3 regions of the Undibacterium sp. SXout7W genome follow, and region 1 is predicted to be linked to each of the others. Evidence: predicted binding sites of a transcription regulator. Region 1 holds the regulator's gene; each other region holds the start of a gene.
What was found. The regulator sigma-54, encoded in region 1, starts transcription at its own class of promoters, with help from an activator protein. The targets are predictions, from matches to a motif close to TGGCANGNAANCTGCTTT.
Positions count from the first base shown of each region.

Region 2: ACO0LB_RS12135 (ANTAR domain-containing response regulator) is a predicted target of sigma-54. The motif match lies at 7,376-7,393, and genes of this name have one in related genera.
Region 3: ACO0LB_RS01490 (ANTAR domain-containing response regulator) is a predicted target of sigma-54. The motif match lies at 4,836-4,853, and genes of this name have one in related genera.

Region 1 covers NZ_JBMPPF010000009.1:109,571-119,694, reverse strand. The annotation lists gene ACO0LB_RS10730 (ABC transporter permease subunit) at 1-1,911, shown strand, start outside; gene ACO0LB_RS10725 (ABC transporter ATP-binding protein) at 1,923-2,651, shown strand; gene ACO0LB_RS10720 (enoyl-CoA hydratase/isomerase family protein) at 2,828-3,928, opposite strand; gene hpf (ribosome hibernation-promoting factor, HPF/YfiA family) at 4,058-4,405, opposite strand; gene ACO0LB_RS10710 (RNA polymerase factor sigma-54) at 4,514-6,004, opposite strand; gene lptB (LPS export ABC transporter ATP-binding protein) at 6,016-6,768, opposite strand; gene lptA (lipopolysaccharide transport periplasmic protein LptA) at 6,770-7,369, opposite strand; gene lptC (LPS export ABC transporter periplasmic protein LptC) at 7,382-8,032, opposite strand; gene ACO0LB_RS10690 (KdsC family phosphatase) at 8,029-8,553, opposite strand; gene ACO0LB_RS10685 (KpsF/GutQ family sugar-phosphate isomerase) at 8,553-9,593, opposite strand; gene ACO0LB_RS10680 (hypothetical protein) at 9,709-9,855, shown strand; gene ACO0LB_RS10675 (monovalent cation:proton antiporter-2 (CPA2) family protein) at 9,985-10,124, shown strand, end outside.
Region 2 covers NZ_JBMPPF010000011.1:98,499-108,622, forward strand. The annotation lists gene ACO0LB_RS12115 (ammonium transporter) at 1-1,083, shown strand, start outside; gene ACO0LB_RS12120 (hypothetical protein) at 1,080-1,505, shown strand; gene ACO0LB_RS12125 (JmjC domain-containing protein) at 1,605-2,744, opposite strand; gene ACO0LB_RS12130 (PAS domain S-box protein) at 2,951-7,150, shown strand; gene ACO0LB_RS12135 (ANTAR domain-containing response regulator) at 7,454-8,089, shown strand; gene ACO0LB_RS12140 (response regulator) at 8,392-10,124, opposite strand, start outside.
Region 3 covers NZ_JBMPPF010000001.1:335,190-345,313, forward strand. The annotation lists gene ACO0LB_RS01475 (NEL-type E3 ubiquitin ligase domain-containing protein) at 1-949, opposite strand, end outside; gene ACO0LB_RS01480 (NEL-type E3 ubiquitin ligase domain-containing protein) at 1,480-3,312, opposite strand; gene tsaD (tRNA (adenosine(37)-N6)-threonylcarbamoyltransferase complex transferase subunit TsaD) at 3,686-4,714, opposite strand; gene ACO0LB_RS01490 (ANTAR domain-containing response regulator) at 4,926-5,567, shown strand; gene ACO0LB_RS01495 (CmpA/NrtA family ABC transporter substrate-binding protein) at 6,019-7,269, shown strand; gene ntrB (nitrate ABC transporter permease) at 7,279-8,271, shown strand; gene ACO0LB_RS01505 (ABC transporter ATP-binding protein) at 8,283-9,095, shown strand; gene ACO0LB_RS01510 (PLP-dependent aminotransferase family protein) at 9,229-10,124, opposite strand, start outside.

The DNA.
Region 1 (10,124 bases):
CTGATCTTGTTTCCGGTGATTGTGCATAATCCGTATTACATGCACCTTGCCGAAACGATTTTAATTTACGCGATTTTATTGTTTGGTCTGGACATCGTTGTCGGTTACACCGGCCAGGTGTCGCTCGGACATGCGGGTTTGTTCGGAATAGGCTCATACACCACTGGCGTGTTGTATTTCAAACTGGGTATGCCGATTTTGTTGGCGTTGCCTGCCAGTATCGCTGTCACTGCAGTGTTTGGCGCGGTGTTGGCCTTGCCTGCGCTGCGCGTCACGGGACCTTACCTGGCGATGGTGACATTGGCATTCGGTACCATTATCCAGATTCTGATTAACGAAATGACGTTCCTGACAGAAGGCCCGATGGGGATTAAAGTCGCGAAGCCAATTCTGTTCGGTCAGAAACTTGGTGAAGTCGGCAACTTCTATCTGGTTGCCGGCATGATGGTATTGGCGATGATTGTCGTGCATCGTATTTTGCGTTCGCATCTTGGCCGTGCTTTTCAGGCCTTGCGTGACAGCCCGATTGCCTCTGACTGTATGGGTGTTTCCGTGTACCGCTACAAGGTATATGCCTTCGTGATCAGCGCGGCGCTGGCTGGACTGGCGGGTAGTTTGTATGCCTATTCGGAAGAGTACATTTCGCCGAACACGTATAACTTCGAGCTGACAATTTTGTTCTTGCTCGCGGTGATTATGGGTGGCCGTAAATCGCGTATCGGCTCTTTGCTGGGTGCCTTCATCGTGGTGATGTTGCCATCCCTGTTGGCTGATATTGAGCTGTTCCGCAAGATCGCCACAGTCGCTGCTGTGATTGCTGTGGCAGCAGGTGGATTTACCTTGATCAAGCAGCGCAAAACAGTGCGTGAACTGGCGGTGCCTGTCGTGGCAACGGTCGCGATGGCATTGTTCTCCTACAAGCTGGAAAGCATTACGGACTGGCGTCTGACCATCTTTGGGCTGATGACTTTGTTCGTGGTGTATTACCTGCAGGATGGCATTGTTGGCTTTGTTAATGCACTGGCAGGCAAGGGGCCAAAGCACCTGCTCGCCAAGTCCACAGCGTTTGCAGCCAATGATGACACTGCTATCGTTAAAGCCGACGCTGGTCGCGTGGGTATTTTGTTAAGTGCTCGCCAGTTGCTGATGCAGTTTGGTGGTTTGAAAGCCTTGAATCAGGTGGATTTGCAAATTGCCAAAGGCACCGTTCATGGTTTGATCGGTCCAAACGGTTCTGGTAAAAGTACCATGATGAATGTCCTGACAGGCATTTATAAGCCAACAGATGGCGTGGTGGAGTTCAGTGGCCGCGTTATTTCTGGTACAACGCCATCCGCGATTGCTCTCGGCGGTGTGGCACGTACTTTCCAGAACGTGCAATTGTTCGGTGAAATGACTGCAACCGAGAACGTGCTGGTGGGGTTGCACAATACTTTCCGTAGCAATGTCTTTGACGTGATGATACACAGCCCGCGCTATCTGCGTGAAGAGCGCGAAGCGCGTGCCCGTGCGGCAAGTATCCTGAACTTTGTCGGCCTGGCAGATCTGGCCAATGAAGAAGCACGTAATTTGCCTTACGGTAAGCAGCGTTTGCTCGAAATCGGTCGCGCATTGGGATTGAATCCGCAATTGCTGTTGCTGGATGAACCAGCGGCGGGTCTGACCGCTCCGGATATCAAAGAGTTAATCGCGATCATCCGTAAAATCCGTGAACATGGCATCACTATTATTCTGATTGAGCATCATATGGACGTGGTGATGTCGATTTGCGATACGGTGACTGTGCTCGATTTTGGTCAGAAGATTGCCGAAGGCAAACCGGCTGAGGTGCAGGCTGATCCGAAAGTGATCGAAGCCTATCTGGGTGGTAGTGTCAGTGATGAACTTGGTGCAGCAACTGCAACCGCCTAAGGAGACAAATCATGTTATCTATTTCAAATTTGCACGCTGCGTATGGCAAGGTCGAAGTGTTGCACGGAATTTCCTTAGATGTTCCTAAAGGCAAAGTGGTGACGTTGATTGGTTCTAACGGCGCTGGAAAAACCACGACAATGCGTGCGATTTCCGGCATGTTAAAACCTAAAGAAGGCAAAGTCACGCTGGCAGGGCAGGATGTAACGGGCATGGATTCGCATCGGATTGCACGCGCTGGTCTGGCACACTCGCCAGAAGGCCGTCGCGTATTTGCCACCATGTCGGTGACGGATAATCTGCTACTGGGCGCGTTTCCACGTTTCACTCGCTCGCGTCCGCGTGGCGATATTGAGAATGACCTGCAAAAGGCGATGGAACTGTTTCCTCGTCTGAAAGAGCGGCGACATCAACTGGCGGGGACTTTGTCCGGCGGTGAGCAGCAGATGCTGGCGATGGCGCGCGCTGTGATGCTCAATCCTGACGTCGTGCTGCTGGATGAGCCTTCGATGGGACTGGCGCCGATTCTGGTAGACGAGGTGTTCCGTATCATTCAGCGACTCAAGCAAGAAGGTACGACGATGTTGCTGGTGGAGCAGTTTGCTGCCGCAGCGTTGGCGGTCGCTGATTATGGTTACGTGCTGGAAAATGGCCGCATCTCAGTGCATGGTCCGGCAGCGAGCCTGCAAAATGACCCGGCGGTGAAGGCAGCCTATCTTGGTGGTGGCGCACATCACTGAGATAGACAGATACTCCCCCCATAAATTGATAAAAACAGGCCGACATCAATATAAAATAAGGCGTGTTTTTATATACTGAGGGGAGTATATTTTGGCCGTGGGAAGCAAAAAAAGGGCATGTATGCGAAATACATGCCCTTTTTGTTATGTTCCAGGGTGAGATGGCGTTGCTGGATTTAGTTCAGATGACGCAAGGGGTGGGCATGCTCTGGCCAGACCTGGCTGAAAAAACCTGCAACTTGTTCACTTGTCACTTCTGCCAGCGAGGTGGGTGACCATTGTGGTGTGTTGTCTTTATCCACAACCAGCGCACGCACGCCTTCCAGCACTTCGCCATGACGGAAGCAATGTCGCACCATATTGCGTTCCATACGCAAATCATCTGCGACAGACAACGTCGCACCGCGACGTAATTGTTCCAGCGTGACACACATCATCAACGGAGAACGTTTTTGCATCATTGCCAGGGTTTGCTGCCCAAAGGCATTGCTGTCGTTTTCCAGACGGCGGGCAATCTCTTGCACCTGATTGCCACTGAAGTGCTGGTCAATCACGTTGCGTTGCGCTGCCAGTTTGCTGTCCGCAGGCGCAGCCTGATCTGCAAATGTCGCTGCAAATGTGCGGATCGTATGGCGGATATCGGTGCGATTGGTGCTATCGGTGGTTTCCAGCAGTTGCATCAGGGCGGGTAACTCTGCTGTCGGAATAAACACGTCGGCCAGACCAGCATACAGCGCATCGGCTGCCCCGATGATTTCACCCGTCAGCCCCAGATAAGTGCCAATTTGTCCTGGCGTGCGCGACAGAAAATAGCCGCCGCCGACGTCAGGGAATAAACCGATATTCACCTCCGGCATCGCCATCTTGGTACGCTCAGTCACAATGCGCAGACCACAATCCGAACCAGCCTGGGCAATACCCATCCCACCGCCCATGACGACGCCATTCATCAGTGCAATATACGGCTTCGGATAAAAATGAATGACATGATTCAGCGCATATTCTTCAGTGAAAAAATCTTCCAGCAAAGCACTGTCGCCTGTCGGGGTTGCTGTACCTACATCGTAGAAAAAACGAATATCACCACCGGCGCAAAATGCTTTTTCACTGCTGCTGTAAATGAAGACAGCATTCACTTCGTCATTGTCTCGCCATTGCAACAGACTTTCAGTGATTGTACGTACCATGTCCAGCGATAAGGAGTTCAGTGCCTTCGGGCGATCCAGCATGATAAAGCCGATTTTGTTCCGGATAGAGGTGTGTACGTATTCGCTCATGAAAAATACCGTTGAGTAGTGTAGAGACAGACATTCTAACGTTGACGATCATCCTCGTCACGCGATTGCAGAGATCGCAAAAAAGGACGCAATATTGCGTCCTTTTTAAGTCTTCCCTAACCGCAGAAATTATGAGGCAGAGGCCGGATCAGGAATGTGCTTGATGGCATCATGCTGATGGTCCTGAATTTTATCTTTGTGTTTGATCACCTGACGATCAAGTTTGTCGATCAGGGTATCAATGGCAGAATACAGATCATGCGACAGACTTTCTACGTGGATATCTTTACCGCTGATGTGCAGGTTAATGTCCGCTTTATGTCGTTTTTCTTTCTCCCGGAGCTTATCGACCGTCAGAATAACGGCAATATCAATGACTTGGTCGAAGTGGCGCCGGATGCGTTCCAGCTTGGTATGTACATATTCACGAATTGCAGGAGTAACTTCGACGTGATGTCCACTGATGGTGAGATTCATACTGTGCTCCTATGGTGATGTTACTTGCTATAACGATGCGCTCATTTCATCGGAATTATTTTGAGCTAAATCATATATAGCAATTCAAACCGTGATTACAAGGACTACTTACAAAGATTTTCGCAAACTGACTGGTGGTATTTTGAGGGCTTCACGGTATTTGGCAACTGTCCTTCGGGCAATTACCATGCCCTGTTCACCCAGCATGTCTGCAATTTTACTGTCAGAGAGTGGGCTTTTCTGGTCTTCTGCTCCTATCAACTGCTTGATGAGTGCACGTATCGCGGTGGAAGATGCTTCGCCTCCTGTTTCCGTCGCGACATGGCTGCCGAAAAAATACTTCAACTCAAACATCCCATGCGGCGTCAGCATGTATTTCTGAGTCGTTACGCGAGAAATAGTGCTCTCGTGTAATCCTAGTGTATCAGCTATTTCGCGCAAAACAAGGGGGCGCATGGCAACAGCACCGTGAGTAAAAAAGTTGCGTTGTCTTTCCACTATCGCTTGTGCAACGCGCAAAATAGTATCAAAACGTTGCCGCATATTTTTGATCAGCCAGCGTGCCTCCTGCAATTGCGAACCCATGCCGGTTTCACCACGATTTTGTTTCATGATGTTGGCGTACATGCTGCTGACGCGCAGCTTTGGCATGACATCCTGATTCAGTAACACTTGCCAGCCATTGCCTGATTTTTTGACGATGACATCGGGTACGACGAAATCGGAATCCGTTTCTGCAAATACAGCACCAGGACGTGGTTTGCATTGGCGTATCACGGTCTGGGCCTCGCGCAAATCTTCGTCATCGCAATCGAGAAGTTTTTTTAGTTTGTTGAAATCCCGCTGGGCGAAAAGAGTGAGTTGTGTTTCTACAATCTGCAATGCCAGGCGACGCGTGACAAAGGCGATTTTGGGCATGCGTTTGATCTGCAATGCCAGACATTCCGCAGGTGTACGGGCACCGACACCCGGTGGATCAAAACTTTGCAGCATGGACAGTGCAAACGAGAGTTCTTCCAGTTCGACACCAAGTTCCAGCGGCAAACTGGCATGAATTTCTTCCAGCGTTTCGATCAGATAACCGTTGTCATCTATTGCATCGATAATCAGTTCAAGCAGCGCCCGATCACGTGGCTCGCGCAGATTCAGTCGCATCTGCTCCTGTAAATGCTCATGCAGTGTCGTGTGAGCAGATTCCAGTTGTGAACGGCCTTCGTCTTCTTCAGATGAATGCCCGCCCTGAGGCACGTCATCAAAGCTCCAGTCGTTATCGCTGGCACTGACGGCATCATTGATCGGGGCCGTATCGGCATCGCCACCAGCATCACTTGCAGCAGGCGCGTGCTCGTCTGTATTGCCTGTTGTTTGCATGCCAGCATCGGCATTCGTATTGTTGCTGGAAATGGCGCCATCTGCCAGCAGGCGTACGGCGTTGTCGAGTGGATCGTCGACACGTTCAAGCAAAGGATTCTCTACCAGAAGAGTTTCCAGTTCCTGATGAAGCTCCAGCGTCGACAATTGCAGTAATCGGATGGATTGCTGCAATTGTGGCGTCAGTGCCAGATGTTGTGAGGTACGTAGTTGCAGGCTTTGTTTCATGATGATTCCCGTCACATGCGGAAATGCTCTCCCAGATAGACCCGACGCACTGACTCATTTTGAATAATGTCATCTGGCTTACCGCTGGCCAGCACTGCGCCTTGATTGATGATGTAAGCGTGATCGCAGATTCCCAGCGTTTCACGCACATTGTGGTCAGTGATCAGCACACCTATACGACGTTCTTTGAGAAACCCCACGATACGTTGAATCTCAATCACGGCAATCGGATCGACGCCGGCAAACGGTTCATCCAGCAACACAAAACGTGGATTGGTTGCCAGTGCGCGGGCAATTTCCACGCGGCGACGTTCGCCTCCGGAAAGTGACAACGCCTGATTTTCACGAATTTTTTCGATTTGTAAATCAGCCAGCAAATTATTCAGACGCTGGTCGATTTCTCGACTATTTAAAAATTTTCCTTGCTCGTCTTTTTGCAATTCCAGTACCGCACGAATGTTATCTTCGACAGATAATTTCCGGAATACCGATGCTTCTTGCGGCAAATATGATAATCCCAGCGTGGCGCGCTGGTGGATCGGCAGGTGAGAAATATCCGTGCCATTGATGAGTATCTCGCCGGCATCGGAAGGAACCAGCCCGACGATCATATAAAACGAGGTGGTTTTACCGGCACCATTGGGACCCAGCAGGCCAACGACTTCTCCGCTCTTTACTTGCAGCGATACATCGCGCACCACTTGCCTCGCACCATAGCGTTTTTGCAGGCCTTGAATGATCAGGGTACTGTCGTTCACAGTCATCTCAGTTCACCTGTTTTTCTGGCTTTGGTTGCAATGTCAGCTTGATACGACCACCGCCCGGAATTTGTTGACCGCTGCTGGAGTTAGTGCCGATGAAGACATCGTTTTTACTGTCATAAGATAAAAATTCACCTTCCTGTTCCTGGGTGACTTTTTTTCCTTCCAGATATTTGACACGGGCTCTGGTGATGAATTTGACCAGCTCAGTTTTTTCATCGTATTCAGCACGTTCTGCTTCACCTTCTATCCATAAGTCCGGCCCGCCATCGCGTTTCTGACGAAAGGTAATAGTGGCACCTGGTTTGCCGTAGAGCGTTGCGTGCTGATGGCCGTCAGCGGCTTCGGTGACGACAGCACGCTCGGCTTTGACGATCAATGTACCGCGTGTCAGCTTGACATCGCCTGTCAGGGTGACGATATTTTTTTTACCATCACTGATAGAGTGTTCTGCTTCAATATTGGTTTCTTTGAGGCTGTCAGCTCTTTCGGCGTGGGCACTGCCGAACAGCAAAACACTGCTGGCGAGTATGCTCAGCAGTTGCCGGTATCGTTGACCAGCTTGTTTGTCTGCAACAGAGAGGGAGATATTCTGCAAGCGCATGGTGTGCTCTTTCTATTCTCTGGAATGTTGTGGGATGAGCGCTTTGCCAGATTTTTTCAGGCGTACGCGTACTTTGCTCATCAGTTGCATTTGTTGTGTGGCGTTATTCGCCAGCATACCTATCGCATTGGTTTCTGCATTGGCGGTGAGAATATTGACTGCCTTATCTGTCTTGATGATGTCGTCATCCGGCAATAGCATCAGATAGTCTGTCTGTAACTGCAAATAATGGGAATTCGGGCTTTCAGGGCGCTCCATGCTGACGTTGTCATATAAATGCACGACGTCATGTTCACGTTGTGGTGTGATCTCAGCGTTTTTTTCTTCTATGACAGCCTTGTCAGCACGAATGTGAACAGGCGTTTTTTCTTCATCAAAACTATTGATGCGTGGTTGCAGAATTTCAAAGCTGTCGGATTTCGGCAGATGAATCAGTCTGTCACCGGTGATGTGATAGTTGGGATTGTTGCTATTGGACAGGCGGATAAAGTTAAATTTTTCCACATAATAATCCGGCTCACTGCGCACCGAGGATTTATTCTGTTCGTCTTCACCCGAGCGGCGTAATACTTCCATCATCCAGAAACTGCCGAGCGCCACCACAGCCAGCAAAACAACGCCTAGCCAGATGCGGAAACGATCTGCAGTCAAGAGTGGTTTCATGATAAAAATTCTGCCAGAGCCTGATCGTATTTCCCCTGTGCCTGCAAGATAAAATCACAGACTTCGCGCGCTGCGCCTTTGCCGCCAGATTGGGTTGTCACATAATGAACCCGCTGACGTACTTCGAGATGGCCATTGGGCACACTGGCAGCAAATCCGACGCGTGTCAGCACCGGTAAATCGATCACATCATCACCGATGAAGCCACAGGCCTGCGCGGGAATTGATAAACGATTGATCAATTCCAGAAAAGCATTTTTTTTATCATGAATGCCCTGACAGATATGCGTGATGCCCAGATCTGTGGCGCGCTTTGTCACGATAGCGGAATTGCGTGCACTGATGATGGCCGTTTCCACACCATGCTGTTGTAATAGCTTGATGCCCTGACCATCCAGCACATTGAATGTTTTCAATGCTTCGCCTTCCGGCCCGAATTGCAGGCTGCCGTCAGTCAGGATACCGTCAACATCAAAAATCATCAGCCGGACTTGCGCCGCTCGTTGTTGTGCAGTCATCATCAGATTACCTTGGCACGCGTCAGGTCATGAATATGCAGAGCGCCAACCAGTTTTCCGCTGTCGTCAGCGACCAGTAACTGATTAATGCGATGGGTTTCCATCACTTCTACCGCCTCTACAGCGAGTTGCTCCGCACGTATGCTGCGCGGATTTTTGTGCATGACGTCGGCGATGCTGATTTGTGTGAAATCACGGACACTCTCCATCAGGCGGCGTAAATCACCATCAGTGAACACGCCGATGATGTGTTGTTGTTCATCGACTACGGCAGTCATTGCCATACCTTTTTTGGTGATTTCCAGTAAGGCGTTGACTAATGTGGTGTCCGGCGTTACTTGAGGGATGGCGTCACCAGTACGCATGACATCACGCACGTGTGTCAGTAAGCGGCGTCCAAGCGCCCCACCGGGATGTGACCGCGCAAAGTCTTCTTCCCTGAAGCCACGCGCATCCAGCACCGCGACTGCCAGCGCATCGCCCATCGCCAGCGTTGTGGTTGTGCTGGCCGTCGGTGCCAGGTTTAAAGGACATGCTTCTTTGCTAACGTAGACGTTCAGATGGACGTCGGCCAGTTTACCCAGACTCGACTGAGGATTGCCGGTGATCGCAATCAGTTTGACACCCAGTCGTTTGATAATGGGCAGGATGGACATCAATTCAGATGCTTCGCCAGAATACGATATCGCAATCAATACATCTTGCGGCGTCACCATGCCGAGATCACCGTGGGCAGCTTCTGCCGGATGAATAAAGAAGGACGGTGTGCCAGTGGATGCGAATGTGGCTGAGATTTTACGGGCAATATGACCGGATTTCCCGATGCCAGAAACAACGACTCTGCCGTTGCAACTCAGCAACAACCTGACGGCATCCGTAAAAGTTGCAGCATCGCCGTTGCTCAGGCGCTGCTGCAAAGCAAGCAGTGCATCTGCTTCAATTTGTAATGTGTTCCGCGCAAGCTGAAGCGCGCGCTCAGCGGCTATCTGCGCTGTCTTCTCGGAAGCATTGCCGGAATTAGTGGTTTCATTCAGTTCATTCATGGCAGAAGTATAAACGAAATTCTTAAAGCAAAAACTCTGCCAGTTGTAACGTAATGAATAATGTTTGCCGTAATTCATTATTTAGATGCGATAAATCGGCAATAATGTTAAAAATATGTTCATGGTAGCAACACGCATGACGCCTGTGGTCTCCGCTATCGCCAATGACTTTACCTGTGCTGAGCCTGCATCGCATCGGTCGGGTACTGGTGTGCGACCTGCGTGTATCAATCCGCGTGCATCGACTATGGCTTTCCTGTGAAACGCGCTATCAGTGTGCAAGTGGTATGCTCACCAGGAACCTGTACAACCTTGAATGAGGCTGACTGACTTTGTCAGATCGCTTCCATATGCTTGACCGTCCATCCATTTTTATTTGAGTACGACCCGTATGAATGCACTTGATATCACCCTGTCGTTGCTCGGCGCCGCTGTTTTAGGTGTTGTGGCGTTTCGTATGATGCAATTACCGCCAATGCTGGGCTATCTGGTGGTCGGCATTCTGGTTGGCCCTTACGGATTCGGCGTGGT
Region 2 (10,124 bases), on a different contig from region 1:
CACAGCTTTGCAACTACCTGTATCGTCTCTGTACTCTGGGTGGTCGTAGGTTACAGTCTGGTCTTTACTCCTGCGACACCCTACCTTGGCAGCCTCGACCGTCTGATGCTGCATGGAATGAGCTTTCTGAAAGATGCGGGTCAGCTGACTGTTCATCATGTTGCACCGACCATACCGGAAAGTGTATTTATGATGTTTCAGATGACCTTTGCCATTATTACTCCTGCCCTGATTACCGGCGCATTTGCTGAACGCATGAAATTTTCTTCACTGCTGCTATTTATTACGCTATGGTCGCTGATCGTCTACGTTCCCGTTGCTCATTGGGTCTGGGAGCCGACAGGTTGGCTGGCAGCACGCGGCGTACTGGATTTCGCTGGCGGCACCGTAGTACATATCAATGCAGGTGTATCCGGACTGGTGGCAGCCATCATGATCGGCCCCAGACTGGGCTTTGGCAAAGAGCCGATGCCACCGCACAACCTGATCCTGACGGTCATTGGCGGATCACTTTTATGGGTAGGATGGTTTGGCTTTAATGCTGGTTCTGCAGGCGCAGCTGATGGCCGGGCAGGTATGGCTATGGTAGTGACTCATGTAGCGGCGGCTGTTTCTGCCTTGTCCTGGATGGCAGTGGAATGGCTGCGTCGCGGAAAACCATCTGTGCTCGGCATGGTATCCGGCGCGGTTGCTGGGCTGGTCGCTATCACACCGGCTTCTGGTTTCGTAGGATTAAACGGTGCGCTGGTCATCGGCCTGGTCGCTGGTGTCGCCTGCTATTGGGGAGCCACTTCCCTTAAATCTTTGGGTGGCTACGATGATTCTCTGGATGTATTTGGTGTGCATGCCGTTGGCGGTATTGTCGGTGCCTTGCTGACAGGTATCTTTGCCATGAAAAGCATTGGTGGCGTCGAAAGCAGTATCGGCACACAGGCATTCGGGGTCATCGTGACTGTCGTCTATTCCGGTGTCATGACAGCGCTGATCCTGGGTGCCATCAATATGGTACTTGGTCTGCGCATCACGCCAGAACAGGAAAGAGAAGGTTTAGATCTTGAACTTCACGGGGAGCATATCGTATGAGCGTCAGTACCCACCTCCAGAATGCGATGTCAGATAATCTGGCATTTTCACTCATGGCACGTATGCATGTCATTTTACGGCGACAAAATGAAAGGGTGATCGATATAGAATATATGCGGATTAATCCTGGCTATTGCCGCTATATTCTTGATCTGGCACTGAAACTTCCTAACGACGATCTGCATCAGATCTGTGTCAAGCTGGAAGACATTTATTTTGGCGAAGAGGGATTATTTGTCAGCCCTCCACCAACAGAACCTCTGATCGCCAGGCTCAGTGACGGTTTAAAGGTAAGAGGAAAACTGGTCACTTCGGCCCCCGTTCAAAGTCCAGCTGCCGTGACTGACGATGAACATGCGATATTGCCGAGGCTGGATCAGAACTCGATTGTGGATCAGACTTATATCGGGCGTTTGCGCTGAGGCCTGAAACACAACCGATAACGCATCTACTCCCACAGGCGCCTGGTGGTCTGATAGTGCTGATAATGCTGATCAACACCAGATACCAGACGCCTGTGATCAGAAATACCAGTAACCAGCATTCACCCAGGAAGTCAGTGCACTGACAAAAACAGGCTGCTGCAAACCCTGACGCAATAACTCTGCATTCAGTTCATCATGATTGCACAATGCTTGTACTGCTCCCTCGCAGGCAGCACCAAACTCCCACTTTTCACCATCAACGTAACAAACACCCAATGGCAAGCTTGCATCCAGATAAAAGCAACGCAAACCGCCAGTTCTGGTCAGGCTCTGCTCTTGCAGTGCAGCGATCAGTTCTTCCTCGCTATACGGTTCCTCTAACGCCTGTAAATCCAGCAGACATTTGGTTTTAGATAATAAACTCCCCAGAACATCCGTCATCAAGGCAGTGTTATCCAATGTTGCCTGTAATTGCAAAATCATCGTCGCTACGTCTCCGGCCTTAATATGTCCCTGATGGTGGCTCATTGGGCGTCGGGGATCAGAGAATAATTCCTGCCCTAGCTCCTGATCGATCAGATAATCAGCCAGACCGCTGAACACGTCACTCGTCGATTTGCTTCGGTAGCCGACAGAAAAACTCAAAGAATGTTCCAGCGTCACGCCATCATGCGGAAAACCTGGTGGGATATACAACATGTCACCCGGTAGTAATTCAACATCGATGATGGGTTCAAACGGATCGGTGTGCAGCAGGGAGGTATGCGCCGCAAACTGGCGGTGCGGGCCTTTTTCACCAACACGCCAGCGACGCTTACCTGATCCCTGGCAAATGAACACATCATATAAATCAATATGCGGCCCGACACCACCACCCGGAGTAGCATAACTGACCATGACATCATCAAAACGCCACTTTGGCAGAAAAGAAAATGCCTGCGCCAACGCAGCCACTTCCGGCACCCAGTGATCAACGGCCTGAACAACTAATGTCCAGTCTTGCTCACCCAGATACTCATACGATGTAAAGGGACCGGTTTCCGCCTGCCACTGCCCATCCTTCCTGTAAATCAGGCGCGATTCTATCGCCGTCTCACACGCAAGTCCTGCCAACTCATCGGGACTCACCGGATCTTCAAACTGTAAAAAAGCCTGGCGTATCACCAGAGGACGTTGTTGCCAGTAATGCGCCAGAAAGTGCTTCGCCGAAAATTCAGCCGGATTCAGTATCAACATGAAAAATAATGTAAAAAATCAAAATTCTTCTTGTAACACTGATATGTCAGACGCAATATCGATTAAATCAAACTATCTGCAGATGATATATTGTGAGAACACAGATCAAGGATAGCCTGGTCAGAATCTCTTAATATCTCGATGCGAAGAGATTAAAATTCAGAATAGTCACCGGGCAACAAGATGCACGAAGCAGATGAGGTTACATGACGATCAGTTCCCGCAAACGTTTCATTACCATTTCGACGTTCGCTTATGCCAGCGGAGCACTGATCTGGATATTTTTGTCAGATTTTCTGCTGGATAGCATCACCGATCTGAAATCTATTATCTGGCTGTCAACAGCCAAAGGCATATTGTTTGTGATCGTCAGTACCGCAGTATTTTTTTTCGCCCTGCGTGCTGTTCCACAATCTGAACTTGGTCATGAATCCTTCATGAACTCAATCGCCAAAGGTGTATCGCCAACGAGCATACCACGCTGGCTGGTCTATATTTTTGCGATTGCAATCACCTGCGTCACCATCGTTGTACGCCAGTATATCGGCGTCAGTTTTGAACAACGTCCATTGCTCCTGCTGTTCATGTTGCCAATTATTCTGAGTGCGCTGCTGGGTGGCCTGATGCCTGGGCTACTGTCAACGATTCTCACTGGGCTCATCGTAGATTACTTATTTATTCCTCCGGTAGAAAGCTTCCGGATCGCAGCAAATCATGATCTGTTGCAATGGTTCATGCTAATCGCCGAGGGCATTGCTATCAGTTTGCTGAGTGAGCTACTACGACAATCACTGTCTAAAGCAGAAGCAAGCCGGGAGTTACTCAATACCATCATTTCCGGCACATCGGATGCTATTTTCGTCAAGGACACACAGGGACGCTACCTGCTGATCAATAAGGCTGCGGCACATTTTGTCGGCAAACCTGTGACAGATATTCTCGGGCATGATGACCGACATATTTTCCCGGAAGCATCTGCAGAAAAACTGATCGCGATTGATCGTGCAGTGATAGCGTCTAACCAGACACAAACGCTGGAAGAACATATTCTGACATCTGACCAGCGGGCAATGGTATTTCTGGTTACCAAAGGATTGATCCGCGATAAGCTGGGAAAAATAACAGGACTATTCGGTATCTCACGCGACATCACGGACCGCAAACAAGCAGAATTACGATTACAGTCGAGTGAGGCTGCATTACAAGAAGCACAACATCTGGCGGGTATCGGCAACTGGGAGTGGAACCTTAGTAACAATCAACACTTCTGGTCTCAACAAATTTATCAGATTTATGGCAGAGACCCGAGTCTGGCTCCAGCGGTTTATCCGGAAGTACAACAATACTTCACTCCAGAATCCTGGGCGCGGCTCACAGACGTCGTGGAACATGCAATTGCCAATCAGATCTCTTATGAATGTGATGCAGAGGTAGTGCGTCCCGATGGAACACATCGCTGGATTACTGCGCGTGGAAAAGCAGATAAGGATATCAATGGCAAGACAATACGTCTGCATGGAACGGTACAGGACATCACTGAACGTAAGCTGGTGATGCTGATGCTGGAAGAAAATGAAGAACGCCTGAGACTCGCGATTGATGCCACCAGCGATGGTTTATGGGATTGGGATTTGCGTAGTAATGTGGTCTATCGCACGCCACATTACTACGATGTGACAGGCTATTCTGCTGAAGACGATACACACGATTTCCAATTCCTCCAACGGATAGTACATCCTGAAGATCTGACGTATGTACTGCAAACAATCCATGCTCATCAGCGTGGAGAGACGCCTTTTATTGATGTCGATTTTCGTGTTCTCAGAAAAAATGGAGATATCCGCTGGGTCAAATCGAGAGGTAAGGTTGTCTACCGTGATGAACAGGGTGCCCCTTGCAGAATGGTCGGTACGCTGTCTGATATCACCAACTACAAACGGACCAATGACGATTTACGCTTTGTGCTGAATGAGGCTGGCGATGCTATCTGGATCGCTAATAACGGCGGTGAATTCATCTTTGCAAATCCGGCGGCCTGTCACCTGACAGGTCATAGTATGGATAACATTCAAGCAATGCATATTCCACAGTTGATCCATACAAGTCTGCACGATGAATTGACAGCGCATTTGCAATTACTGAATCAAGAAAAATTCATCCGACGCGAATGGCTCTTACAATGCAAGAACGGCAGTACAGTTCCTGTGGAGCTGACGACTGAACGCATGCAAGATGGTCGCTACATGGCATTCGGACGCGATCTGACAGAGAAAAAACGCGCTGACCTCATTTTGCAAGAAAAAGAACAACAACTGGAACGTGTCATCGCTGGCTCTGATCAAGGTTTCTGGGACTGGAATCTGGTCACCAATGCGTTTCATACCAGTAATAGTCTGAAAACGATGCTGGGTTACGAGCCAGAAGAACTTGATCTGTCAGTCGATCAATGGGGCAAGCATGTACACCCTGACGATCTGAAGTTATCCATGGCGTCGTTAGAAAAACATATCGCAGGATTAACACCGAATCACATTGTAGAGATGCGCTGCCGGACCAAATCTGGAGAATGGTGCTGGGTACAATCTCGTGGCAGGATTGTGTCGTGGAATGCAGATGGAACACCACTAATGATGTCAGGTACGCATACCAATATCACTGAGCGTAAGTATTTTGAACTGGCCCAGCGTGATGCCAGCACCGTCTTTGCAAGTAGTTACGAGGGTATCATGGTAGTGGCACCAGATGGATTAATTACCAAAATCAATCCTGCCTTCACCCGCATTACCGGCTATGCGGCAGAAGAAATTATCGGTCAGTCCCCCAACATTCTCGCATCAGGTCGGCACCATGCAGATTTTTACGCAGAGATGTGGCGATCATTGCAAGAGCATGATTTCTGGCGTGGAGAAATATGGAACAGGCGCAAAAATGGCGAGCTGTTTGCAGAAATTCTTTCTATTTCTGCAGTCCGTAACGAAGCTAACCTGGTAGAACATTATATCGGCGTCTTTTCGGATATCAGCCAATTAAAAGCGCATGAAGAAGAACTGATGCGCATCGCCCATTATGATCCGCTGACAGGCTCTCCCAACCGACGTTTACTGGCTGATCGGCTGCAACAAGCAATTGTTCACGCATCGCGCAACGCGACCTCACTGGCAGTCTGCTTTTTAGATCTGGATGGATTTAAAGCGATTAATGATCAATATGGCCATAATGCCGGAGACAAATTACTCATTGGTGTCACACATCACTTGAAAGAAGTAATGCGAGCCCAGGAAACACTGGCACGTCTGGGTGGCGATGAATTTGTTTTACTACTATCAGATATCTGCACACCAGAGGAATGCTCTAAAGTACTGGATCGCATTTTGCATGCAGTCAGTCTGCCTGTCCGTATTGATGACGACATTGATGTCTGCGTATCGGCCAGCATCGGAGTGAGTCTCTATCCAGAAGACAATGTGGATGCCGACAGCCTTTTGCGACATGCAGATCAAGCAATGTATATGGCAAAAGAAGCAGGGAAAAACCGTTATCACATGTTCGATCAGGAAAGCGACCGTAAAGCTCAAATACATCGCAACTATCTTGATATCCTGCGCAAAGCACTGGAAAACGAAGAATTCCGGCTGTTTTATCAGCCTAAAGTCGATCTACTCAGTGGCGATATTGTCAGTGTGGAGGCTCTGATACGTTGGCAACATCCAGAACGCGGTCTGTTGCCTCCGTCTGAATTTTTACCCCATATCTACGGTAGCAATCTGGAACAACCACTTGGTAACTGGGTGATATCGCATGCGCTGGCGCAAGCAGAAATGTGGCACAGAATGGGTTTGTCGATTTCAGTCAGCGTCAATGTCAGCGCGGATCATCTGCTTCAACCCAATTTCTACACGCAGCTACAACAAGTACTGGCGCAACACCCCGATGTACCTGCATCACATTTTGAACTGGAAGTTCTCGAAACTGCGGCGATCGCTGACATGGAACAGGCAGTCAGTATTCTGCGTCTTTGTCGTGAACTTGGTGTTCATTTTGCACTCGACGATTTTGGTACTGGTTATTCCTCGCTGACTTATTTGCGTAAATTACCAGTAGATACCTTAAAAATCGATCAGAGCTTTGTACGCGACATGCTCAATGATGCGGATGACTTCGGTATCGTCGAAGGTGTGATACAACTTGCCAAAGCCTTCAACCGTACCGTGGTTGCAGAAGGTGTGGAAACGATGGAGCATGGGGCTGCCTTAATGAAAATTGGATGCCATCTGGCTCAGGGCTACGGTATTGCACGTCCGATGCCCGCAGTTGATTTTTTTGCGTGGTCAGAAAAATGGAAACGGGAGGCCAGCTGGTCTGCTCTGCATTCACTCAAACTCATCACGTCTGATACCGATGTATGAAAAAAAATAGCGATCATGATGGCAATCGTTCTGAATTTTCTGACAATGAGCAAATAGGAATGAGTTGCCATTCCGGTTAATGAGTGTAGCGGTGAAAGACGCTTCCTGCGAGTACGATGCAGGCCAGCAAAGGCTGGTACATAATCATTGCCAGCATGATACGCAGCGCAAAAATTGATAAGCGGGCAGATAAACAACGGTACAATCGGTAAATTCAATAGCAGGTGATACTGATTCTGCTTCATCCATACAGCAACACGGATGTGGTCAGTTTCAATCAATAACAGGATATCTGTAAGCGATATGAGAAAAGAGAACAAGCAGTTGCAGCATGGCGCCAATAAACTACTACTGGTTGATGATGATGCGCTGACACTGACGTTACTCGGCACCTTGCTGGAACATGCTGGCTACCAGATTACGCAGGCACATTCTGGAGAGGATGCATTTAATATTGCGATGGTTCAACATTTTGACATGGCATTACTGGATATCAATATGCCCGGCATGTCAGGACTGGAACTGGCGAAACGTTTAAAAGCTGAAACCGAAATCCCGTTCATGTTTTTATCCTCTATGTCCAACAGTGACATCGTCAAACAGGCCGTAGACTTCGGTGCGGTCGGTTATCTGGTGAAGCCACTGGATACATTCAATCTGATTCCAACGCTGGAAGCCGGTCTTGCACGCGCAGAAGAAATCAGCAAACTCAAAGCATCTGAAAGCAATCTGACCAATGCCCTGGCAGCTGGTCGGGAAACCAATATTGCTGTCGGCATCTTGATGAATGAATTCGTCCTCGACAGACATGCAGCCTTCGAAATATTACGCACGTATGCTCGCTCTAACCGCCGCTCACTGATCGAAGTCGCGACAGAATTACTGGATGCAGAAGAGACGTTTGTGAAATTCAAACAACTGGTCAGAGAGAAAAAGTAGGCAAACTGATGTCCGCAGAAAATGGTCAAATTCTATTTTTATATCGACATTAATATTGACCACCGGATCCTCAGACGTTGCTGTATCACATGACCGCATCGTGATGCTAAAGCGATCACTACCTCAGATGTCTAAATCATCTCACCGATTCAGATAACTAGTTCGGACAACTGGCTCAGCGAGATGATGTGATTTGATACATTCTTCCTTAGTATCTTAGTATCTTAGTATCTTAGTATCTTAGTATCTTAGTATCTTAGTATCTTAGTATCTTAGTATCTTAGTATCTTAGTATCTTAGTATTACAGCAGATTTTCGGCACGAAGATAGTCACTTAATGCGGATAAAAATAGCGGTGCTTCTTTACTAATCAAGGTGTACGCCTGTTGCGCCTCTTCCATATTATTTGCAGCACCCAACTGCTCCACTTGATGTGCAAGATCCATGATGGGTTGTGCTTTGAAATTAGAAATCAGCCCCTTCAGGGTATGACCACTTCGATGCACTTCTTCGGTACTCAAAGTAGCGAGTGCTTTCTCTATGTTCATCAGGTATTCTGGCAAAGATTCCAGCGTCATCACACCAATGACTTCTATATATTCGGGATCAGCCCTTCTGAGTGCAGCTGCATAATCAAATTGTCCCTTCACTTCAGCAGATACTGCTGCCGTTTGTTCTTTTGATGCAGACAGTCCTGCAACTTCCTGTGCACTGCCATCCGATACTGGTACTGATACCGGCAAAGATAAAGGCACAATTGCAGATTGTTGCCACTCTCTTTGCTCTGCAGAGCGACCTTGCTGGCTTTTCGTCATCACATCCTGCAAAGTAGAAAACAAGCTTTCTATCGTAAATGGTTTGGCAATATAACCATCCATACCACTCGCGAGACAACGCTCCTTATCGCCCTGAATCACATTCGCGGTCAATGCGACAATGGGAATATGGTTGCCAGATATTTTTTCTTTTTCACGTATCGCCTGAGTCGCAGTCAGGCCATCCATTTCCGGCATTTGCATGTCCATCAGAATCAGATCGAAGCGTATCCGCTCCAGTAATTCCAGAGCGATTCGGCCATTATCAGCCGTAATTACTTTATGTCCGACACGCTCTAACAAGGTGACGGCCAGCTTTTGATTAATCTTATTGTCTTCCGCCAGCAAGATCGACAGCGGTGTATTACTGGCGCGTTGTGACATGACATTAGCAGCCAGATTACCTGAGCGCTGGCTGCGGCCTCCGCCCATGGCCTGCTGTATCGCATCCAACACGTCGGTATGGGTGATCGGCTTACTGATAGATGACACGACACCCAGATGTTTAAACATAGAAGTATCTGAAGACACATTGATCGCGTTATTTGGCTGCATCAGAATAATGCCGCCATAAGCATCACGTCTGTTTTGCAATGCCATAATCCAGCCATCATCCTGCCCCATTAAATGGCTATCCATCATCATCAATGTATATATTTTCCCCTCCGCCTGTGCGGCGGACAAAGCTTTTACAGCACTGTCCACATCGGACACGATAGTCGGATTAATATATACAGCGGATAACATTTTTTGCAGCACCTGCTGACAGCGCTGGTTGTCTTCCACCACCAGAATCTGCAATCCCGCCAACTGTATCTGCCGCTCATGATGCGTCTGCTGCAATTCAGCGATACCAAAATCCACCGTAAAGTGAAAAATACTGCCTTTACCAACCTCGCTCTCAAGCCACATACGCCCACCCATCATCGATACCAGACGCGAAGAAATAGCGAGTCCCAAACCTGTACCGCCGTAGCGGCGTGAAATGGAGTTATCAAGCTGTGTAAATGCATCGAAAATACCTACCTGCTTTTCTGCAGGAATACCAACGCCCGTATCTTCAATCGTGAAATGCAATGTCGCACGGGCAGCACTCTGCTGCTCCAGCGCCACACCCAATATCACTTCGCCGGCTTCAGTAAACTTGATGGCATTTCCGACCAGATTCATCAAAATTTGGCGCAAACGCCCTGAGTCACCCAGCAGCAAATAAGGCACGT
Region 3 (10,124 bases), on a different contig from region 1:
CTTGCGTCCATGCAGATACCTCCTCTTGCAACGGACGAACTTCTACGTGGTTCAGATTGCCTAGATAAAAATCGATCTGAACGTTATCGTAACCAGGCGCATTCATTGCCGCGTTCAATCTATTGCGCACCGCTTCCGATAAGTGACTGGCATCGATATAAATGGTACATGTATTGGGTAAAGTAAGAATATTCTCCGGCAGACTTGTCAATGAATTGCCGCGGGCATCAATGCTGGTCAAGGTTCTCGGCAGATTCGCTGGCAGACTGGTCAACTGATTATCATCTACCTCAATGGTGTACAAGCTCTCAGGCAGATTTTCCGGCAAACTCTCCAACTCGCAGCAACTAACATCAAGTGTGCGCAAGTTTGCCGGTAAAGTTTCCGGCAGATGGGTCAATGCGTTCCCGCCGACATCGATATTTTGCAAGCTCGCTGGCATATTTGCCGGGAGATGAGTCAAATAGTTGGAACTGGCAACAAGGGTGTGCAAGTTCGCAGGCAGATTCTCCGGCAAACTATTCAACTCGTTGTCGTGGGCATTGAGGGTGTGTAAGTTTGCAGGAAGATTTTCCGGTAAAGTGATTAACCGGTTGTTACTGGCATCAATGGTGTGCAAATTTGTCGGTAGATTATCCGGTAGGCTATCCAGTCGGTTGTTACTCACATTAATGATACGCAAGTTAGCTGGTAGATTATCCGGTAGACTCCTCAAGCGAAGACCACTCAATATGAGTGGTTGATCAGGTTGACTCTGATCTAGCCATGCTCTCATTCTGTTCGCGGCCACAGAGCCATTGTGCTCTGTTTTTGCCCAAGTATCCCATTCTGCAAAATATTCCTCTTTACTTTTCTGGCGAGTCTCCAAAGGAGTCTGGTGACCAGCAGCGCGGTTCGAAGGTGATGATGGATTTGCTGTGTTGAATTGCCCAAGAATGGATGCTTGCATGGCATTCCTTCGAGGGGATAACGGAGTGTTGTGACCACCAGTCGATTGGGGTGAAAGCGCCGATGAAGTTTCTTGAAGCCCAGTGCTGTTCGATGCAGTATTGTGATCGTGATGTTCGTGGGGCGCAGGAGAATTGGGTGGATTGAAGCGATTGGAATTGAGTCTGGTCATAGTAGTTGCGTAACAATGCGTTTTGTCGGGTTTTATAAGTGGAAAATTTTGAGGAATGGTTCCATTGGCAAACCGCCGCGTGCTTATCGCATTTGTTGCACTTATCCACCTGGATCATGTATGCGAATGCAGACTCAAAGAGCAGCCGAGTTAATTGCTGCACAGCCTGGTATTTGTCGAATAAGACTAACGTCAAAAAATCAACCCGCAAGAATGATCTTTGCGGGTTAAACGGAGAAAAGGGTGATTGCGGCACTTATTTCTGTTCAGTAAGTGTGCTGCTAGCCGCTTGCCATATCCAGACCGTGCGTGCCAGCACCTTAGATCGTGAGCACGTTCTTAAATAGATTGAAATGACATTAATCTATGTTGATGAGATTTTTGCCGTTTTGATCTTTGTTGTTTGCAAAAAAATGATCAAATAAGGATGCCATTTTTTCTTTCGCCGTTTCACACGCTTCGGAATACTCGTCTTTTATCAAAGTGATTTTGCGATTGTATTCTGGATCGCTAAGCTCCAAGTTCTCTATCCCATTCTCATATGTCGTCTCTGCTATTGCGATTTCATTTTTGTAATTGGAGTCTGCATTCGGGTATTTTCTTGCTAATAACGCAGTCATTTGATCCGATTTTCGTAGAAATTGACCGAAAGCAGCATTATTTTGTTCTTTTTCTGAATCTTCGAGTTGATAAGCAGGTAAAGCATTTAAGCGATTGGTGTGATCTGGGGATTCTACAAAAAATGGTTCGTAAAATTTCTTCGTGTCCTGGGTAAAATCTTGATTGGTCAAATTTTTTCTAATGTCGGCGACATCTTCAGGTGTGATCATGCTGCAACTTGCATGGCGCATGCTCTTTATTGGTGCATTCAATGTAAACTCTTGACTAAACGCCACGATAAAACCAAGATTAACTTCAATATCTTCGTCAAACTCAGGATTAGTGACTCTCAACGCGATCAGTTTGTTTGATGTGGCTTCATGTAACTTTTCTTGGCGATATTGTGCTTTGCAGTGTTCCACTACCTCATGCGGGGCATTGTCATACTTTCCCACTTGAATATCTGTCAATACGCGCTGGTTCAGGCAAGCATTTTCTATGTTTAATATTCCTGTGGCCACCCGGTCACTACAGAAATTCATTGCCTCATGTGCTTCTGTGAAAACTATTTTCCGTAAATCGGAATCTTGTCCAATTTGCTCTAAAATATGAAAGACGCGTTGCTGAAAGTGGGGGCGTGTCGTGGTATTGTCATATTCGCTGGTCTCACGTAAGCGGATTAAAAAATCTGAAAATGAAGACGCACTTTCTTCTCCTGCAAAAGCACTCCAATCGGTAGCAGTCGTCTTACCGGCCTCTTTTTCCCATGCTGATACTGAATCCTGCAATGGCGGGGGAGGTAAATTTTCCATGTGATCCATCTCCATCATGATACGGGCGTTGTTGTAACCCTCTGCTTGCGTTGCTGCGATCAATTGATCACGTGTACTTATCGGTAAGCGTGTGCCATTGAAACGAATGGTACAGTGACGAGGCAAGGTAAGAATATTATCTGGCAGAAGAACTAATCCATTATCACAGGCTTCAAGAGAGCGGAGGCTTTGTGGAAGATGCGGTAGATTGGTTAATAGGTTGTTATTAAGGGCGATGTAGTGCAAGCCTTCTTGCAGCATAGGTAGATTTGTCAACTGGTTGTGACCTACATGCAGTTCTTGCAAGTTTGCTGGTAGTCGCTCCGGCAGGCTTGTCAATCGGTTATTGTTGGCATCAAGGCTCTTTAAGCTGGCTGGTAACTGTCTTGGTAGTTGACGGAGACGGTTGCCGCTGACGTCAAGTATTTGTACATTTCTTGGCAGCCCTTCTTCCGGCAGAGCTGTTAAACCCAGATTACGTAATATGAGTGGCTGAGGGTGGGGTGCAGCGTTGTTACTACGCACCCAGTTTATGATGGTGGAGACAGCTTCAGCACGATTTTCACCCTGACTTCCGTTTTCTGCCCAATCATGTAATGCAGTCTCATTCAGTTGTGAAAGAATCGCTTCTTGTCTGGCATTTCTTCGCTGAGCCCCTCGTTGAGGGTTTCCTCTTGCCCCTTCTTGTGGTCTGTGGGTATGCGCAGATGCGAGCACATCATCTTGTCGGCAGCAGTTACCGAAGAAATTGAATGAATTGGAGTTGATTCTGCTCATCATAAGCCTCATAAAAATGGGAGTAATCGATTTTTATGAGTGAAAAATTTGAGCGAAATAGTTCCATTGATAAGTTGCAGCGCACCATCCATTTCGATTATTCATGCGGATACATGCAAAAAAAGTAGCCGAATCCATTGCTGCTGAGTTTGGTATTGGCTGAACAATACGGGGTTGAATGTTTTTCTTAGGGCTCACGCAAAACCGCCCCAGCGGCGTTATGGCTCCTTGTCGTACAGCATGTACTGCCTTCGTCGCCATGCCTTGCTGGAACAATTTTGCGTCAGTCCTATATCTTTTAATCGGATGAATTTTTGACACCGCGGAAAAATGCCCTCATTCAGTTCCTTCAGGCGGTACGATCAAAGGGATTGCATCAGGCAGCTTCCAGTTCATGCAACGGCCAGCGTGGGCGTACATTAAAGCCATAATCCCGTGTTGCAGCTGCGGGATTTTTTTTCAGTCGCATGGCACCTGCAAAAGCAATCATGGCGCCGTTGTCGGTACAAAATTCGAGTTCCGGGTAATACACCTGAAAGCGGCGTTTGGCCGCTGCCGCATTCAGGCCAGCACGCAATTGCTGATTGGCACCGACGCCACCGGCAATCACTAAGCGTTTCAAGCCTGATTGTTTGAGGGCGGTGACACATTTAGCCACCAGCACATCGACCAACGCATCGACAAAGCCACGGGCGATATTGGCTTTATCTTGTTCGCAGATATTGCTCGAATGATTTTTAACGACAGTCAGTACCGCAGTTTTTAAACCAGAAAAACTGAAGTTCAAATCCTTGGAATGCAACATCGGTCGCGGTAGCTGATAGGCGGAAGGATCACCAAATTCCGCCAGTCTGGAAATAGCAGGGCCACCCGGATACGACAGTCCCAGCAGTTTGGCAGATTTGTCGAAGGCCTCTCCCGCTGCATCATCCAGTGTTTCTCCCAGGAGTTGATAACAGCCAACGCCATCCACCCGCATCAGCTGCGTATGACCACCCGAGACCAGCAGCGCGATGAAGGGAAATTCTGGCGGCTGGCTTGCCAGCAGTGGCGACAATAAATGTCCTTCCAGATGATGGATGCCCAATACAGGCTTGTCGAGCGACATACCCAGACCACATGCAACTGAAGCGCCGACTAGCAGCGCGCCTGCTAATCCGGGTCCTTGCGTATAGGCAATCGCATCGATCGCATGTTTATTGATGGCAGCGCGTTCCAGCACTTCATTCAGCAAGGGCAGGGCACGCCGGATGTGGTCGCGTGATGCCAGTTCAGGCACCACGCCGCCATACTCCTGATGCATGGCAATCTGGGAATGTAGCGCATGCGACAACAATCCATGCTCTGTATCGTATAAGGCCAGACCGGTTTCGTCGCAGGAAGATTCAACGCCTAGAACTATCATGAAGCTGCTTTTCAGGTAAATACAGTTCGTGTGGCTAGCCGCAAACCAAAGCGCAGCGCACAAGCTGCGATGTCGCCAGCCGGGTGCCAGTCAGGAACTGAGAGTAAGATAATGCTAAAAGTGGTGTGAATCTTGCTTAAGATACCACCAGAGAAAATAAGATTATATCTGCCTGCGATAACAAATGTGTGCCAAACCCACTGATAAGACAATGCCTGAACTCACATCACCCAGCCTGAAAATTGTGGTGGTGAATACTGTCATTGCTACTGAGGATGAGCAGCATGATGACGCACAAGCGCAACTGGCGCGTTCACGGGCCTTGCGGATTGGCCTTTTGCAGGCGGGCTACAACATCATGGCGGTGATTCCTGGTGACATGTTTATGAGCGAAAGAATTGCTCAATTACAACCTGACATGATCATTATCGATGCAGAATCCGATTCGCGAGATGTGCTGGAACACATGGTACTCGCGACCCGCGATGCACCTCGCCCCATCGTATTATTTACCGAAGATGGCAGCCAGACTAATATGGCCGCTGCGATGGAGGCCGGTGTATCTGCGTACGTTGTTGCTGGTTTGCAATCCGATCGGATCAAGCCAGTGCTGGATGTGGCAATGGCCCGCTTTAATGCAGATCAGCGTTTGCGTTCTGAGTTATCTGATACCAAAGCCAAACTGGCTGAACGGAAAACCATAGAACGCGCTAAAGGCTTGTTGATGGAGCGCCATCAACTGTCCGAGAACGACGCTTATCAAAAGCTCCGCAAGCAAGCAATGGAAAAAAATCTGCGTCTGGTCGATCTGGCGCAGCGCGTGCTGGATGTCGCCGATCTTCTGGGTGGTTAAAGAGATTCCCGACACATCACCAAAGATACCCGCGCTGAGTTTTGCGCTTCTGATGTGCACATAAAGAATGCGTTGCGCTTTTCTGGTGCGTGAATATGTATCTCAATGTAACTTGTGGGCATGTTCCAGACGTTTATTCCGTATAGCAAATCTCCTGTGATTCTGTCCTCAGGCAAATCATGCCTGAAACACGTACTAAACCGATATAAATCCTGCATAAGTGATCCACGGCTAACAAAGAAAATCTCTGGCACAGTGTTTGCTTAGTAGTGAATATGCGCCAACGCTGGCGCGACGGAGAATCAGGCTAACGGCGGTCGGTTCCCAAGACAAAGGTGTCTGTCTACATTGTTTGATCAATGTGGAAAGACGCCTTTTTTTTATGTCCAACATTTGCTGGAGCACCAACATGTTTAATCAAGATCCAACCAAGAAACCTGAGAGCCCTGTAATGAAACATGAAGATGAACAACCGACACTTAACCGCCGCAGCTTTCTGCAAACAGCGGCACTGGCAACCGGAGCTGGCATGATGGGACTAAGTACAGGCGGCGTATGGGCTGCCGGTTCAGACAAACCTGAAAAAGAAGAAGTGCGTATAGGATTTATTCCTCTGACAGACTGTGCCTCCGTCGTGATGGCATCTGTATTGGGATTTGATAAAAAATATGGCATTAAAATCGTGCCAACCAAAGAGTCTTCCTGGGCAAGCGTGCGTGACAAACTGGTCAATGGCGAACTGGATGCCGCACATGTGTTGTACGGCTTGCTGTATGGCGTGCAGATGGGCGTCAGTGGCAATAAAAAAGACATGGCTGTGTTGATGACACTCAACAATAATGGTCAGGCCATCACCTTATCAAAAAAACTGGCAGACAAAGGTGCAGTAGACGGCCCTGGTCTGGCAAAGCTGATGCAGACTGATAAGCGCGAATATACATTTGCACAGACGTTTCCTACCGGGACGCATGCGATGTGGCTGTATTACTGGATGGCCGCCAATGGTATTAATCCCTTGAAAGATGCGAAGGTGATTACTGTGCCGCCACCGCAAATGGTAGCCAATATGCGCGTAGGCAATATGGATGGCTATTGTGTCGGTGAACCATGGAATCATCGTGCCATCGCTGATGGTATCGGCATCACGGCAGCAACCACACAAGACATCTGGAAAGACCATCCGGAAAAAGTGCTCGGCACTACTGACGAATTTACCAAAAAATATCCGAATACCGCGCGCGCGATGACCGCGGCGATATTGGAAGCAAGTCGCTGGATTGACGCGTCCTTATCGAACAAAACCAGAATGGCAGAAACGATTGCCGACAAATCGTATGTGAACACTTCAGTCGATGTCATTAATCAACGGATTTTAGGTCGCTATCAGAACGGTCTGGGCAAAACCTGGGATGACCCGAATTACATGAAATTCTTTAATGATGGTGCGGTGAATTTCCCTTATCTGTCAGACGGCATGTGGTTCATGACTCAGCATAAACGCTGGGGTTTGCTGAAGTCAGATCCTGATTATCTGGCAGTGGCGAAGGCGGTGAATCGTATCGATATTTATAAGGATGCAGCAGCGATGGCGAAAGTCAGCGTACCAAAAGATCCAATGCGCAGCAGCAAGCTGATGGATGGCACCGTATGGGATGGCAAAAATCCTGCTGCGTATGCCGCTTCGTTCAAAATCAAAGCTTAAGGAGTCGTCATGAGTACGATCGTACATGGTATGACAGGCGGCAGTCCCGCGAACGATCTGGCGGAGAAGGCCGGTGGCACACTATCGAGTCATGCCACTACCGTCCCTGCAGTGACAACGGCAGAAGGAGCAACAGTGAAAACAGCAGCTAATACAGCTACTAAAACAGCCACTAAGACAGCGACAAACACAGCCACGAAAGCAGTAGTGAAGCAAGCTAGCGTATTACGTCCCTTTTTTCTCAGTGTGTTACCGCCATTGATGGGGATTTGTTTCCTGATTCTGATCTGGGAAATTATCGCTGTGAAGAATTCGACATTTCCTTCACCGTGGGTGACGTTGCAAGAAGCGATCAATGTATTTTCTGATCCCTTTTATCAGCGTGGACCGAACGATCAGGGAATCGGCTGGAATATTTATGCTTCTTTAAAACGTGTTGCGGTCGGTTTTGGTCTGGCCGCTGCAGTCGGTATTCCGCTTGGCTTCATGATAGGACGATTTAAGTTTTTATCCGGGATGTTTAATCCCATCATCAGTCTGCTCAAACCGGTGTCGCCGCTGGCATGGTTACCTATTGGCCTGCTGGTGTTCAAGTCTGCTCATCCTGCTGCGATCTGGTCTATCTTCATTTGCTCCATCTGGCCAATGATCATTAATACCGCCATCGGTGTGCAACGTGTGCCGCAGGATTACATGAATGTCGCCCGTGTGCTGAATTTGTCGGAATGGAAAATTATCACCAAGATTCTGTTTCCCTCAGTGTTGCCTTACATGTTGACTGGTGTCCGTTTGGCGATCGGTACTGCATGGTTGGTGATTGTGGCAGCAGAAATGTTGACAGGTGGCGTAGGAATTGGTTTCTGGGTCTGGGATGAGTGGAATAATCTGAACGTGCCGCACATTATCATTGCGATTATCGTGATTGGTCTGGTGGGTCTGATTTTGGAGCAAATCCTGGTGGCGATTGCACGCGCATTTACATACGAAGACGTAGGAGCATGATCATGACTCATATGACAGAAGCAGACGCAAAATATATTGCTATCGATCAGGTCGAGATGGTATTTAACACCAAGAAGGGGAGTTTTCATGCTTTGCGAGATATCAATCTGAATGTACGCAAAGGCGAATTTATTACCCTGATTGGCCATTCCGGTTGTGGTAAATCCACTTTACTGAATCTGATTGCCGGGTTGACGACAGCCAGTTCCGGGACGCTATTGTGTGCTAACCGCGAGATTGCAGGGCCGTCTCCTGAGCGTGGTGTCGTATTTCAAAACCATTCATTGTTGCCGTGGCTGACGTGCTATGAAAATATTTTTCTGGCTGTCGAGCGCGTATTTGGTGCCACGGAAAATAGCACACAATTACAAAAGCGGACGATGCATGCCTTAGCTTTAGTGGGATTGATGCATGCCGAGAAAAAACGGCCGAACGAGATTTCTGGCGGTATGAAGCAACGCGTAGGAATTGCGCGCGCTTTGGCGATAGAGCCGAAAGTCTTGTTAATGGACGAGCCGTTTGGCGCATTGGACGCGTTAACCCGCGCTCACTTGCAGGACGAGTTGTTGAAAATTGTCGCTAAAACACAGTCCACTGTCGTGATGGTGACGCACGATGTTGATGAGGCGGTGTTATTGTCTGATCGTATCGTCATGCTGACCAATGGACCAGCAGCGACTATCGGCGAAATTCTGAATGTACGGTTAGAACGCCCGCGTGACCGCGTTGCGCTGGCACAGGATCCGCTTTACTCTGAATATCGTAGCTCAGTGCTGGAGTTTTTGTATCATCGCCAGTCGCATCCAGCCAAGGATGCTGCCTGACAAACTGGGGAGCCGATGTCAATGACACAGATGATCGATATGGAGTCGATATGGCTGCATCAACATGGTAACAGCACTACGGTGATATCAATACACTGTAACCGTAGTCCACACCGGTCATCTGCATCAATCTTCAAAGCGAAGAGTGTCTGACACTTCGGAAAAATGCCAGAAGCTCTGCCGTATTGCTATACGCGATATTGAAGCGGAACCATGGTTGTGGATCGGGTGTCAGTGTAAAAAAATCATTCGGTGCCAGTAATATTCTGAATTGCAGGGCTTGCTCCGCGATGTCACTGGCAGTGACGGCGCTGTGATCCCAGCCAGCGCTGATGAACATACCGCCACGCGGTTCTGCCAGTGGTGTCAGTCCAGCTTCGAGCAGCAAGTTCATGCTGGCGTTGCGCGAGATATCGAGTTGCCGTTTGAGTTTGTCTAACATGCGGCGGTACAGGCGAGAGCTGATGGCATGCAAGACTGCGCGTTCATTGATTTCTGATGTGGTCAGGCCGGTCAGCATTTTGACGCGCAGTAATTCGCTGATCAACGGAGCGGCTGCGCAGACGGAGCCTACCCGCAATGTGGGGGACAGCGTTTTTGAAAAACTACCAACACGCACGACGCGTCGCAAACCATCCATCGCTGCCAGAGATGGTTCAGGACGCGGACAGAGCTCGCGATAAATATCATCCTCTACCAGCCAGAAATCAAATTGCTCTGCCAGCGCTAACAGGCGATGTGCTTGCGCTTGCGACAGACTGGTTCCCAGTGGATTGTGCAATACCGTATTGACGAACATGAGTTTCGGCGGGTGTTGCAACGCTTTTGCCAACAGGTCGTCAAGATCAAGGCCGTCCCGGTTACGACGGATGCCGACTGGATGGCAACCGTAATGACGAATCAGCGACAGCAAATTACTGTACCCCGGATTTTCGACGAACACGGTATCACCGGGTTTGCACAAGGTGCGCAGAATTAAATCAAAGGCGTGAGTCGCGCCGTGTGTCAGCAAAATCTGTTCGGCATCCA